DNA from 3 places in the Pantoea phytobeneficialis genome. Region 2 is predicted to be linked to each of the others. Evidence: predicted binding sites of a transcription regulator. Region 2 holds the regulator's gene; each other region holds the start of a gene.
The links. Region 2 encodes sigma-54, which starts transcription at its own class of promoters, with help from an activator protein. Its sites were predicted from a motif close to GTTGGCACANNTTTCGCTNT; they were not measured.

Region 1 (4,230 bases), 590 kb from region 2:
CACGCGGGTTACATGCAGAATTGGCCTTGCACATTTATCAGACAATTGCCCGACACTCAGGCAAAAAAAAGCCCCGCATTGCGGGGCTTTCTCTATGTGTTCGCTTAGTCTTTGCTGCCGCGAGACGCACGCTTACGGTCGTTCTCGGTCAGGTGACGTTTACGAATACGGATTGACTGTGGAGTTACTTCTACCAGTTCGTCGTCATCGATGAACTCGATAGCCTGCTCCAGCGTCATTTTCACTGGCGGAACCAGAGTGGTCGCTTCGTCGGTACCTGACGCACGCATGTTGGTCAGTTTTTTACCGGTCAGGCAGTTTACGGTCAGGTCGTTAGAACGGCTGTGAATACCGATGATCTGGCCTTCATAGACTTCTGCACCGTGGCCGAGGAACAGCTTACCGCGATCCTGCAAACCGAACAGGGCGAAGGCTACCGCTTTACCCTGACCGTTCGAGATCAGTACGCCGTTCTGACGCTGACCCACTTCGCCCGGACGCACGTCGTCGTAGTGGCTGAAGGTGGAGTACAGCAGACCAGTACCTGAAGTCATGGTCATGAATTCGTTACGGAAGCCGATCAGGCCACGGCTTGGGATCACGTAGTCAAGGCGCACACGGCCTTTACCATCTGGATCCATGTTTTTCATGTCGCCTTTACGCTCACCCATCGCCATCATCACAGAACCCTGGTGGGTTTCTTCGATGTCGAGGGTAACGTTTTCGAACGGCTCTTGTTTACGGCCTTCGAACTCACGGAAGATTACTTTCGGACGGGATACCGCCAGCTCGTAGCCTTCACGACGCATGTTTTCGATCAGTACGGACAGGTGCAGTTCACCACGACCTGAAACGCGGAAGGCGTCAGCATCAGCGGTTTCTTCAACGCGCAGCGCAACGTTGTGTACCAGTTCTTTGTTCAGACGCTCCAGAATCTGGCGCGAGGTCACGTACTTACCTTCTTTACCGCAGAACGGTGAGGTGTTGACGTTGAAGAACATGGTTACTGTCGGCTCGTCCACGCTCAGGGCTGGCAGCGCTTCCACATTCTGCGGATCACAGATGGTGTCAGAGATGTTCAGCTCACCCAGACCGGTGATCGCGATGATGTCGCCCGCTTCAGCCAGGTCGCTTTCGATACGTTCCAGACCGAGGTGGCCCAGTACTTTACCGACTTTACCGTTACGGGTTTTGCCTTCGCTGTCGATGATGGTCACTTGCTGGTTCGGCTTCACTTTACCGCGTTTGATGCGGCCGATACCGATAACACCCAGGTAGTTGTTGTAGTCCAGCTGAGAGATCTGCATCTGCAACGGCGCTTCGACTTCAACCTGCGGCGGAGAAACACGGTCAACAATCGCCTGATACAGCGGGGTCATGTCGTCTGCCATGTCGTTGTGATCCAGACCTGCGATACCATTCAGCGCAGAAGCGTAAATGATCGGGAAGTCCAGCTGTTCGTCAGTCGCATCAAGGTTAACGAACAGGTCAAATACCTGATCAACCACCCAGTCCGGACGCGCGCCAGGACGGTCAACTTTGTTGATAACAACAATCGGCTTCAGGCCGTGAGCAAAGGCTTTTTTGGTTACGAAGCGAGTTTGCGGCATCGGGCCATCCATCGCATCGACAACCAGCAGCACCGAGTCCACCATGGACATCACGCGCTCAACTTCACCACCGAAGTCGGCGTGTCCCGGGGTATCAACGATGTTGATACGATAGTCATTCCATTTGATGGCGGTGTTTTTCGCGAGGATGGTGATTCCACGCTCTTTCTCCAAATCGTTGGAGTCCATTACGCGCTCAGTCGCTTCGGTACGGGCGTCAAAAGTACCGGACTGTTGCAGCAGTTTATCAACCAGGGTGGTCTTACCGTGGTCAACGTGCGCGATGATGGCGATGTTACGCAAATTTTCGGTCACAGCTTTGCCTCAGGCATTATAGAAATAGAAATAACGCGCTATTGTACACGGATTAAGCGGAAGACTGAACATGATCACAGATTTCGCCTAAAGTTTCTTACAGCGCTGGTTTTTAGCACCAATTGCGGTGCATTAATCTGCACTGCGATGGCATTTTGCACTGAAATGGTGCTTTTATTTGCCACAAAGGCACCATTTCAGTGCATCAAATCCATCCTGGTGCAGTCATCGACTCACGACAGGGCGCATCACAGCACGATTTTATCCGCTGTAATAAAGTTGGCACAGAATTCGCTTTAGTATTCTCAAGCGAAAACGACAGTTGCACAACGGTTGAAGAGCTTGCCGAGATCTTTGGTTAGGAGATGTCAGAACCCATGACACATTCCAGGCAACGAAGTTCTCTCACCACGACGACAATGACAATTTCCAGGAGAGTTGAGTATGTCCGCTGAACACGTTCTCTCGATGATGAACGAGCACGAAGTTAAGTTTGTTGACCTGCGTTTTACCGATACCAAAGGTAAAGAACAGCACGTTACTATCCCTGCTCACCAGGTTAACGCTGACTTCTTCGAAGAAGGCAAAATGTTCGATGGCTCCTCCATCGGTGGCTGGAAAGGCATTAACGAATCAGACATGGTACTGATGCCGGACGCAACCACTGCCGTTCTGGACCCGTTCTTCGAAGATCCGACGCTGATCATCCGTTGTGACATCCTTGAGCCAGGCACCATGCAGGGCTACGATCGCGACCCGCGTTCTATCGCCAAGCGCGCAGAAGACTTCCTGCGTTCTTCTGGTATCGCTGATACCGTTCTGTTCGGACCTGAGCCGGAATTCTTCCTGTTCGATGACATCCGTTTCGGTTCTTCAACTTCTGGTTCACACGTTGCTATCGACGATATCGAAGCAGCATGGAACACCGGTAAAGAATACGAAGGTGGCAACAAAGGTCACCGTCCGGCCATCAAAGGTGGTTACTTCCCGGTTCCGCCGGTTGACTCAGCTCAGGACATCCGTTCTGCTATGTGTCTGACCATGGAGCAGATGGGTCTGGTGGTTGAAGCTCATCACCACGAAGTGGCAACTGCTGGTCAGAACGAAGTGGCAACCCGCTTCAACACCATGACCAAAAAAGCTGACGAAATTCAGATCTACAAATACGTTGTTCACAACGTTGCTCACGCTTACGGCAAAACTGCAACCTTCATGCCGAAGCCGATGTTCGGTGACAACGGTTCAGGTATGCACTGCCACATGTCTCTGTCTAAAGGCGGCGTGAACCTGTTCTCTGGCGACAAATACGGCGGCCTGTCTGAAACTGCTCTGTTCTACATCGGCGGTATCATCAAGCACGCTAAAGCCATCAACGCCCTGGCTAACCCGACCACCAACTCTTACAAGCGTCTGGTCCCAGGCTACGAAGCTCCGGTAATGCTGGCTTACTCTGCCCGTAACCGTTCTGCTTCAATCCGTATCCCGGTTGTTGCCAGCCCGAAAGCACGTCGTATTGAAGCGCGCTTCCCGGACCCGGCTGCTAACCCGTACCTGGCATTCACCGCGCTGCTGATGGCTGGCCTCGACGGCATCATCAACAAGATCCACCCGGGCGATGCGATGGACAAAAACCTGTATGACCTGCCGCCGGAAGAAGAAGCTGAGATTCCAAAAGTGGCTGGTTCACTGGAAGAAGCGCTGAACTGCCTGAACGAAGACCGCGAGTTCCTGACCCGTGGTGGCGTGTTCACCGACGACGCTATCGACGCGTACATCGAACTGCGTAAGTCTGAAAACGACCGCGTTCGCATGACTCCGCACCCGGTAGAGTTCGAGCTGTACTACAGCGTGTAATTAATTAAATATTCCGCGGATTTCGTGTTGCAGCAAGGCGGCAACCGAATGAATCCCGGGGAGCTGAGATAGCTCAGTGCCCCGAGTGAGTGAGAGCAGCCAACGCGGCTGCGGCACGAAAGACGCTGAAGATTTTTTGTTGCCGTGGAAACTTTCAGCCCATCTTCGGATGGGCTTTTTTCTCCACGAATTCATCGTTCAAATTACGGTTTTTACAACCAAAGGCTATAATGCACTAAATTAGTGCAGAGGAACGCTGTATGGCAACTGGCACGCTGCCCGATGCGGGGCAGATTCTCAACTCCCTGATAAACAGTATTTTGCTGGTTGATAATGAATTAGTTATTCATTACGCCAATCCGGCGGCACAGCAATTACTGGCGCAGAGTTCACGGAAATTATTTGGCACGCCGTTACCTGAATTAACCGGCTATTTTTCGCTGAATATTGA
Region 2 (4,230 bases):
TGCCGATGAACTGAGCTGGTTCGATAATCCGGTGATGACCACTTACGACGTGAATAAAATTCCGACCTGGTCTGTGCGCGCCGATAAGGCAAAGCTCACCAAAGATCGTATGCTTTATCTTTACGGCCACGTTGAAGTGAACACCCTGACGCAGGATTCGGAGCTGGAACGCATTAAAACCGATAATGCGGTGGTCAATCTCGTCACCCAGGATGTTACCTCAGACGATCAGGTCACCCTTTATGGCCGCAGTTTTAACTCTACTGGCATGAAGATGCGCGGCAACTTACGGACGAAAAATGCCCAGTTGATTGAAAAGGTCAAATCCTCCTATGAAATCCAAAATGAAAAACAACAGCCTTAAATTACTGCTGGTCAGCGCCCTGTTAGCCACCAGCTTGCCCGCTCTGGCATTAACCGGGGATTCTGACAAACCCGTGAATATCGATTCAGAGAATCAGTCGCTGGATCTGCAAGGCAATGTCGCTACCTTTACCGGCAACGTCATCGTGACTCAGGGATCGATCAAGATCACCGCCGACAAAGTCGTCGTCACTCGCCCGGGTGGTGACAGCAAAAAAACCATCGTTGATGCCTGGGGCAACCCGGCAACCTTTTATCAGATGCAGGACAACGGTAAGCCGGTACAGGGTCATGCGGCCAAATTGCACTATGAACTGGCGAATGACTTTGTTGAGCTGACGGGTAACGCCTACATTGAACAGTTGGATAGCAATATCAAAGGCGATCGCATCACCTATCTGGTGAAAGAACAGAAAATGCAGGCCTACAGTCAGGGCCAGAGCAAACGCGTGACCACCGTGCTGGTGCCGTCGCAGTTGCAGGACAAAAACGGTTCATCCCAGAGCCAAAAGAAGAGTAACTAATTTCTATGGCCACACTGATCGCTGAAAACCTGGCGAAAGCCTACAAAGGCCGCCGCGTGGTAGAAGACGTTAGCCTGCAAGTTAAATCCGGCGAAATTGTCGGATTGCTTGGCCCCAACGGGGCCGGTAAAACCACCACCTTCTACATGGTGGTCGGAATTGTGCCGCGCGATGCCGGTCGTATTGTGATTGATGATGAAGACATCAGCATTCTGCCGCTGCATGCGCGTGCCCGTCGCGGCATTGGTTATCTGCCGCAGGAAGCCTCGATTTTCCGTCGCCTCAGCGTTTACGACAACCTGATGGCCGTATTGCAGATCCGTGACGATCTCAGCGAAGAGCAGCGTCAGGATCGAGCCAACGAACTGATGGAAGAGTTCCACATCGAACACCTGCGTGACAGCATGGGCCAGGCACTCTCCGGCGGTGAACGCCGTCGTGTCGAGATTGCCCGCGCGCTGGCTGCCAATCCTAAGTTTATCCTGCTGGATGAACCATTTGCCGGTGTTGACCCGATTTCCGTCATTGATATCAAGAAGATCATTGAACATCTGCGCGACAGTGGGTTGGGTGTGCTGATTACCGACCACAACGTACGCGAAACCCTTGCCGTTTGTGAACGCGCTTACATCGTCAGCCAGGGGCATCTGATTGCTCACGGCACACCCGATGAAATACTTGCAGATGAGCAGGTTAAGCGTGTTTATTTGGGCGAAGAGTTCAGACTCTGATAAGGTGTCGGAACCTCCGACGTTTGCTTAGGAAATTCAATCCGGATTATGAAGCAAGGTTTGCAACTCAGGCTCAGCCAACAGCTGGCGATGACACCCCAGTTGCAGCAGGCAATTCGCTTGCTGCAACTCTCTACGCTTGAACTCCAGCAGGAATTACAACTGGCGCTGGAAAGCAACCCATTGCTCGAACAATCAGAACTCCATGAAGAAGTAGACGCACGCGAATATCAGGAAAGCGAAGCCCTCGACACCCGCGAGGCGCTGGAACAGAAGGACATGCCGGAAGAGCTGCCGCTCGATGCAACCTGGGATGAAATCTACACCGCCGGAACGCCTTCCGGTACGGGTACCGATTACCAGGATGATGAGCTGCCGGTCTATCAGGGCGAAACCACGCAGTCGTTGCAGGATTATCTGATGTGGCAGGTTGAGCTGACACCGTTCACCGATACCGACCGCGCCATTGCGACTTCGATTGTCGATGCCATTGACGACACCGGTTATCTCACCGTGACGCTCCAGGATATTTGCGACAGCATCGGTGATGAAGAACTGACGCTGGAAGAAGTGGAAGCGGTATTGAAACGCGTACAGCGTTTTGATCCGGTCGGCGTTGGCGCACGCGATTTGCGTGATTGCCTGCTGGTGCAGCTGTCCCAATATGCCGCCGATACGCCGATGCTGGCGGAAGCACGGTTGATTGTGAGCGATCATCTTGATCTGCTGGCCAATCACGATTTCCGTAGCCTGATGCGCATGACGCGTCTGAAAGAAGATGTGCTGAAAGAGGCAATGTTGCTGATTCAGTCGCTTGATCCGCGCCCAGGTCAGTCGGTCAACACCAGCGAGCCTGAGTATGTCATCCCGGATGTACTGGTACGCAAGGTCGGCACCCGCTGGACAGTTGAGCTAAATGCCGACAGCGTACCGCGTCTCAAAATTAATCAGCACTACGCTGCGATGGGCGGTGCGGCGCGTAATGACAGCGACAGCCAGTTTATCCGCAGCAATTTACAGGAAGCCAAATGGCTGATTAAGAGCCTGGAGAGCCGTAACGACACGCTGCTGAAAGTGACTCGCTGTATTGTCGAGCAGCAGCAGGCGTTTTTTGAACAGGGCGAGGAGTACATGCGTCCGATGGTGCTGGCGGATATCGCCCAGGCCGTGGATATGCATGAATCCACCATTTCCCGTGTTACCACGCAGAAGTACTTGCATAGCCCGCGTGGCATCTTTGAACTGAAATATTTTTTCTCCAGTCATGTGAATACCGAAGGTGGCGGCGAAGCCTCCTCGACGGCAATTCGTGCGTTGGTGAAAAAATTGATCTCTGCGGAAAATCCCGCAAAACCCTTGAGCGACAGCAAACTGACCTCCATGTTATCTGAACAGGGCATCATGGTGGCCCGCCGTACGGTTGCTAAGTATCGCGAGTCTTTGTCCATCCCGCCCTCGAATCAGCGCAAGCAGCTGGTTTGAATGTATTGAGAAGGAAGACCTATGCAAATAAACCTTACCGGACTGAATGTAGAGATTACCGAGCCGCTGCGCGAATTTGTAAATAGCAAATTTGCCAAACTGGAACACTATTTTGATCGGATTAATCAGGTCTATATTGTTCTGAAAGTGGAAAAGGTAACGCAGATTGCTGATGCAACACTGCATGTGAACGGCGGTGAATTGCACGCGACATCGGAAGCGGAAGACATGTACGCGGCGATTGACGGATTGATCGACAAGCTTTCCCGTCAGTTGACCAAACATAAAGATAAACTGAAAAAACACTAACCTTCACGCTTGCAGAGTACTGATAGGTTCGGTACTCAGAGCACAGAATGGGGCGGGCTGACCGCCCCGTTTTGTCATCTGCGCAAGCGCCAACAGGAGACACTGCATTTTTCCCGTGATAAGGGGTAAAGTGGGTGATCCTCGCGGCTATGTGAACTCGCAAGTGAAACGATGATGAACAACGATCTGACACTGGAATTGAGCTCGGTCCTTACGCTGGACTGCACCCGCAGCGGCGTACACTGCCAGAGTAAAAAACGTGCGCTGGAAATAATCAGCGAACTGGCAGCCAAACAGCTCAATCTGCCTCACCAGACGCTTTTCGAAGCGATCCTCACCCGTGAACGCATGGGCAGTACCGGTATTGGCAATGGTATTGCCATTCCACATGGCAAACTGGAGGAGGACACGCTGCGCGCCGTAGGCGTGTTCATTAGCCTCGATCAACCTATCGCTTTTGATGCGGTGGATAACCAGCCTGTGGACCTGCTGTTTGCGCTACTGGTGCCCGCAGACCAGTGTAAAACCCATCTGCATACATTATCGCTGGTGGCAAAACGTCTGGCAGATAAAACCGTCTGTCGCCGTCTGCGCGCTGCGCAGAGCGATGAAGAACTCTATGCCATTATCACAGAAGCGCAGGAAGACCACCCTTAAGCGACAGATACTTTTACCGGCCAATGCGCCGGTTTAAAACGGGAGAAATGTGATGGTGCTGATGATCGTTAGCGGTCGGTCAGGCTCAGGAAAATCAGTCGCGTTGCGTGCGCTTGAGGACATGGGGTTTTACTGTGTCGATAACCTGCCAGTGGTATTGCTGC
Region 3 (4,230 bases), 380 kb from region 2:
CCATATCTTCTACCGCACCACGGGTTACGCCGATGGATTTGCCGCTCAGCGCCGCCGCATCTTTGATTTCTTCGCCTTTCGGACCAAATACGCCAAGGAAGAACGGTGCGTAAGCACGGCTGAAGTCGATCACTTTTTCACGCTCGGCGTTTTTCCCCATGCTGGAGATCACCAGATCGACTTTGTCGGTTTGCAGGTAAGGCACACGGTTGGCACTGGAAACGGGCACCAGCTGCAACTTCAGTTTCATCTCTTTGGCGAGGTACTTCGCCATGTCGATGTCGTAGCCCTGCGGCTGTAAATCGGTGCCGACAGAACCGAACGGCGGGAAGTCCTGCGGCACGGCAATGCGGATCACGCCGCGTTTCTGGATGTCCTGCAACTGATCGGCCATTGCGCTACCAACCTGCGCCATCATCAGAGCAGCGCCCGCTACCGCCATTAAAACTTTTTTCATTATGCACCCCGGTGAGTTTATGTGAAACAAAAGATTCTTGATGAATCGTTCTGCAACTAATGTGCCAACCGAAACAAAAAGAACACTTCCACGTAAAATCAGGGTTTCTGCATTATCAGACGAAAAAAAACGGGCGCATTGCCCGTCTGTGATTCTGATCAAAAAAGGTGCAAAGCACCAAAAAGGTGCCCTTTAACGGTGTTCCAGCTCATCCAGATGCTGATAAAGGTCGGCAATCTGGTGAATTCGCTGACGCCCCTCTGACAACATTTCATGCAGCAACGCATTGGCCAGCAGGTTAATCAGACTCATGGCAGAAGCGTAGCTATCGAAGGCGGAGACGCTGTCGAGCGGCGCACACAACTGCCAACGCGCCAGGGTGAGGATGCCCTGCGCCTGGGGTTCGCACAGCGCCAGTACCGGAATGTTGCTCTGCTGCAACTGCTGCATCAACGGACGGATAATGCGTGGACGGCGACGAAATGCCATCACCACCACCACATCATCAGGGGTGATATCCACCAGCTCCTCACCCAGCGTCTGACCCGGTTGCGGCAGCACATGGACCTGAGGACGGGCCTGCATCAGCTGTTGGCGCAGGTGCAGCGCTACCGGATAGGCGTTACGCATACCAATGATAAACAAGCGTTTTGCCTGTGCCAGCGCCTGAATCACCTCACCAAATTGCTGCGGGTCGATGCCGTTGACCCACTGCGTCAGGTTCGCCATCTCCTGCTTATAATGGCGCGACAGCAGCGTGTTGCCCTGCACAGCATCACGGTTGTCGGTCAACGGCATGCCACTCTGGCGCAGCGTGCGCAATTCATCGCGCATGTCTTTATATTTTTCGTAACCGAGGCGCTTAAACAGCCGGCTCACCGTGGCTTTTGATACCCCGCTCAGCCGCGCCAGCTCGGCGCTGTTGTAGCTGATCAGGTCATCAAAATGGTCAAAGACAAAATCGGCAATGCGCTGCTCCTGCGGCGACAGTTGCGGATAGTGACTGCGGAGGCGTTCATCTAGCTGTTTCATCATTCGTCCTGTAACTTTCGTTTCATCACAAGCTAGCATAAATCGATCCACAATGGTGTCCGACCAAAACTGGAACAGCTCTTGCTATAACTTTGCCATGTACCCAAAAATGAGTTCACTATGATACAGAGCAATATGGCCCCGTTAGGTATGGCCGTAACCCCGCATCATCTCGCCAGTGAAAGTGCCTTAGCCGTGCTGCGCGAAGGTGGCAACGCCATCGAAGCTATGGTGGCGGCTGCCGCCACTGTCGCCGTGGTTTACCCGCATATGAATGGTTTAGGTGGCGATGGCTTCTGGCTGATCGTGCCTCCCGGTGGTGATCCGATCGCCATTGACGCCAGCGGTGCTGCCGGTTCACTGGCGCACTTTGATTTCTACCACGGCGCAACAAAAATTCCACACCGTGGCCCCAAAGCGGCCCTGACCGTGGCCGGTACCGTCAGCGGCTGGCAGGAGGCGCTGGCCTTCTCTGCTGAGTTGGGCAGCCCGGCACTGCCGCTGGCACGTCTGCTGCGCGATGCCATCCGCTACGCGGCCGACGGTATTCCCGTCACCGCTTCACAGGCGGCAGCGACAGCAGCGAAACGTGATGAATTACAGGATCAGCCCGGTTTTGCCGCCAACTTTTTACCCGATGGCGAAATACCTGCCGCAGGCAGCCGCTTTACCCAACCGGCGCTGGCGAACACGCTGAGTTTGTTGTGCGAACAGGGGTTAGACAGTTTTTATCGCGGTGAGCTGGCGCACCATCTGGCGCGTGAGATGTCCGCGCTGGGTATGCCGATCACGCTGGAAGATTTGCAACGCCAACAGGCACGCCGCTGCACGCCGTTGCATCTGGCCCACAGCGAAGGCGACATCTGGAACATGACCCCGCCGACCCAGGGGCTGGTATCGCTGGCGATTCTCGGCATCACCGATCGCCTCAACATGGCGGAAGCGGATGACGCGCAGACCGTGCACCGCATCGTTGAAGCCACCAAGAAAGCCTTTGGCCTGCGTGACCAACATATTACCGATCCGCGTCATATCGACATTGATGTGCAGAGCCTGCTGGATGCTGATCATCTGGCTGGCCTCGCCGCGCAGATTGATGATGCGACCGCCGCCCCCTGGGGCACCGGCAAAGGCCCCGGTGATACCGTGTGGATGGGGGTGATGGACAGCAGCGGGCTGGCAGTCTCCTTTATCCAGAGCATTTACCACGAATTCGGTAGTGGCGTGGTGCTGCCGGGTACCGGCATCACCTGGCAAAACCGCGGTGCGGCTTTCAGTTTACAGCCGGGCCACCTGTTGGCGCTGGCACCAGGCAAACAGCCCTTCCATACCCTTAACCCGGCGGCGGCACGGCTGAAAGATGGCCGCACTATGGTTTACGGTTCAATGGGTGGCGATGGTCAGCCACAGACCCAGGCGGCGATCTTTACCCGTCATGTGATTCAGGGGCTGCCGTTGCAACAGGCGGTGAGCGCACCACGCTGGCTGCTGGGCCGCACCTGGGGACAATCCTCTGACTCCCTCAAGCTGGAAGCGCGTTTCGCGCCGGAAACGGTGCAGCAATTACGCGAGCTGGGTCATGAAGTGGAGCTGTTGCCCGATTTTAGTGAGGTGGTGGGTCACGCAGGTGCCATCATCCGTCATAACAACGGCATGTTTGAAGGCGCATTTGACCCTCGCAGCAACGGCAGCGCCGCAGGTTTCTAAGGAGAAAAGATGACGACACAACCGGACTGGGCCGCCTATATCGCCCAGATGGAACAGATTCTGGCGCTGGAGCTGGATGAGGCGCGCCGCGCCGAGCTTTTAACCCAATTCAACCGTATTGCCGCGATGGCCGAACCCTTGATGGCCTTTCCACTCGACGATCGCATGGAAGTGGCGGGAGTGTATAAGCTATGAAACTTTCCACCCTCTCGATAAGCGCGCTGCAACAGGCACTGAGCAACGGTGAGATTAGCGCACGCGCCATTGCTGAGCAGACATTGACCGCGATTGAACAACATAACCCGGCGCTGAATGCCTGGACCGAAGTCACCGGTCAGCGCATGTTGAAAGAAGCGGATCAACTGGATACGCAGCGCCAGCGCGGTGAAACGCTCCCCCCGCTGGCGGGAATTCCCTATGCGGTGAAGAACCTGTTTGATGTCGCCGGGCACAGTACCCTGGCCGGTGCCAGCCTGTTCAGCGAACGTCCGGCGGCACGCGACGATGCCTGGGCAGTGAGTAAACTGCGCCAGTCAGGCGCGCTGCTCTCCGGCATGTTGAATATGGATGCTTACGCATACGGCTTCACCACCGAAAACACCCATTACGGACCCACGCACAACCCGCGCGATCTCAGCCGGGTGGCGGGCGGCTCCTCGGGCGGTTCCGCCGCTGCGGTCGCTGCCGGATTGGTGCATTTCTCCCTCGGGAGCGATACCAACGGTTCGATTCGCGTACCGGCCTCGCTGTGCGGCATTTATGGTCTGAAACCGACTTTTGGTCGCTTGTCGCGTAGCGGCAGCCATCCGTTTGTTGCCAGCCTTGACCATATCGGTCCGTTTGCCCGCTCGGTAGAAGATCTCAGCCTGGTGTACGACACCTTACAAGGTGCGGATGCCAGCGATGCGTTTCAGGCTGCCCAACCGGTGACGGCAGCCAGCCCAACCCTGACTCAAGGACTTGAAGGGCTGCGTTGTGGTGTGCTGGGCGGTTTCTTCTCTACCTGGTGTGATGATGACGCGCGAGCCGCGCTG

Region 1: glnA (glutamate--ammonia ligase) is a predicted target of sigma-54. The motif match lies at 2,204-2,223, and genes of this name have one in related genera.
Region 3: CTZ24_RS04120 (gamma-glutamyltransferase family protein) is a predicted target of sigma-54. The motif match lies at 1,558-1,577, and genes of this name have one in related genera.

What each region holds. Positions count from the first base shown of each region.
Region 1 covers NZ_CP024636.1:4,280,489-4,284,718, forward strand. Annotated here, with positions in the region: gene typA (ribosome-dependent GTPase TypA) at 105-1,925, opposite strand; gene glnA (glutamate--ammonia ligase) at 2,370-3,779, shown strand; gene glnL (nitrogen regulation protein NR(II)) at 4,040-4,230, shown strand, end outside.
Region 2 covers NZ_CP024636.1:540,974-545,203, reverse strand. Annotated here, with positions in the region: gene lptC (LPS export ABC transporter periplasmic protein LptC) at 1-364, shown strand, start outside; gene lptA (lipopolysaccharide ABC transporter substrate-binding protein LptA) at 333-887, shown strand; gene lptB (LPS export ABC transporter ATP-binding protein) at 893-1,618, shown strand; gene rpoN (RNA polymerase factor sigma-54) at 1,667-3,100, shown strand; gene hpf (ribosome hibernation promoting factor) at 3,122-3,409, shown strand; gene ptsN (PTS IIA-like nitrogen regulatory protein PtsN) at 3,584-4,066, shown strand; gene rapZ (RNase adapter RapZ) at 4,119-4,230, shown strand, end outside.
Region 3 covers NZ_CP024636.1:925,057-929,286, reverse strand. Annotated here, with positions in the region: gene CTZ24_RS04130 (transporter substrate-binding domain-containing protein) at 1-457, opposite strand, end outside; gene hpxU (MurR/RpiR family transcriptional regulator HpxU) at 650-1,489, opposite strand; gene CTZ24_RS04120 (gamma-glutamyltransferase family protein) at 1,610-3,196, shown strand; gene hpxX (oxalurate catabolism protein HpxX) at 3,206-3,391, shown strand; gene CTZ24_RS04110 (AtzE family amidohydrolase) at 3,388-4,230, shown strand, end outside.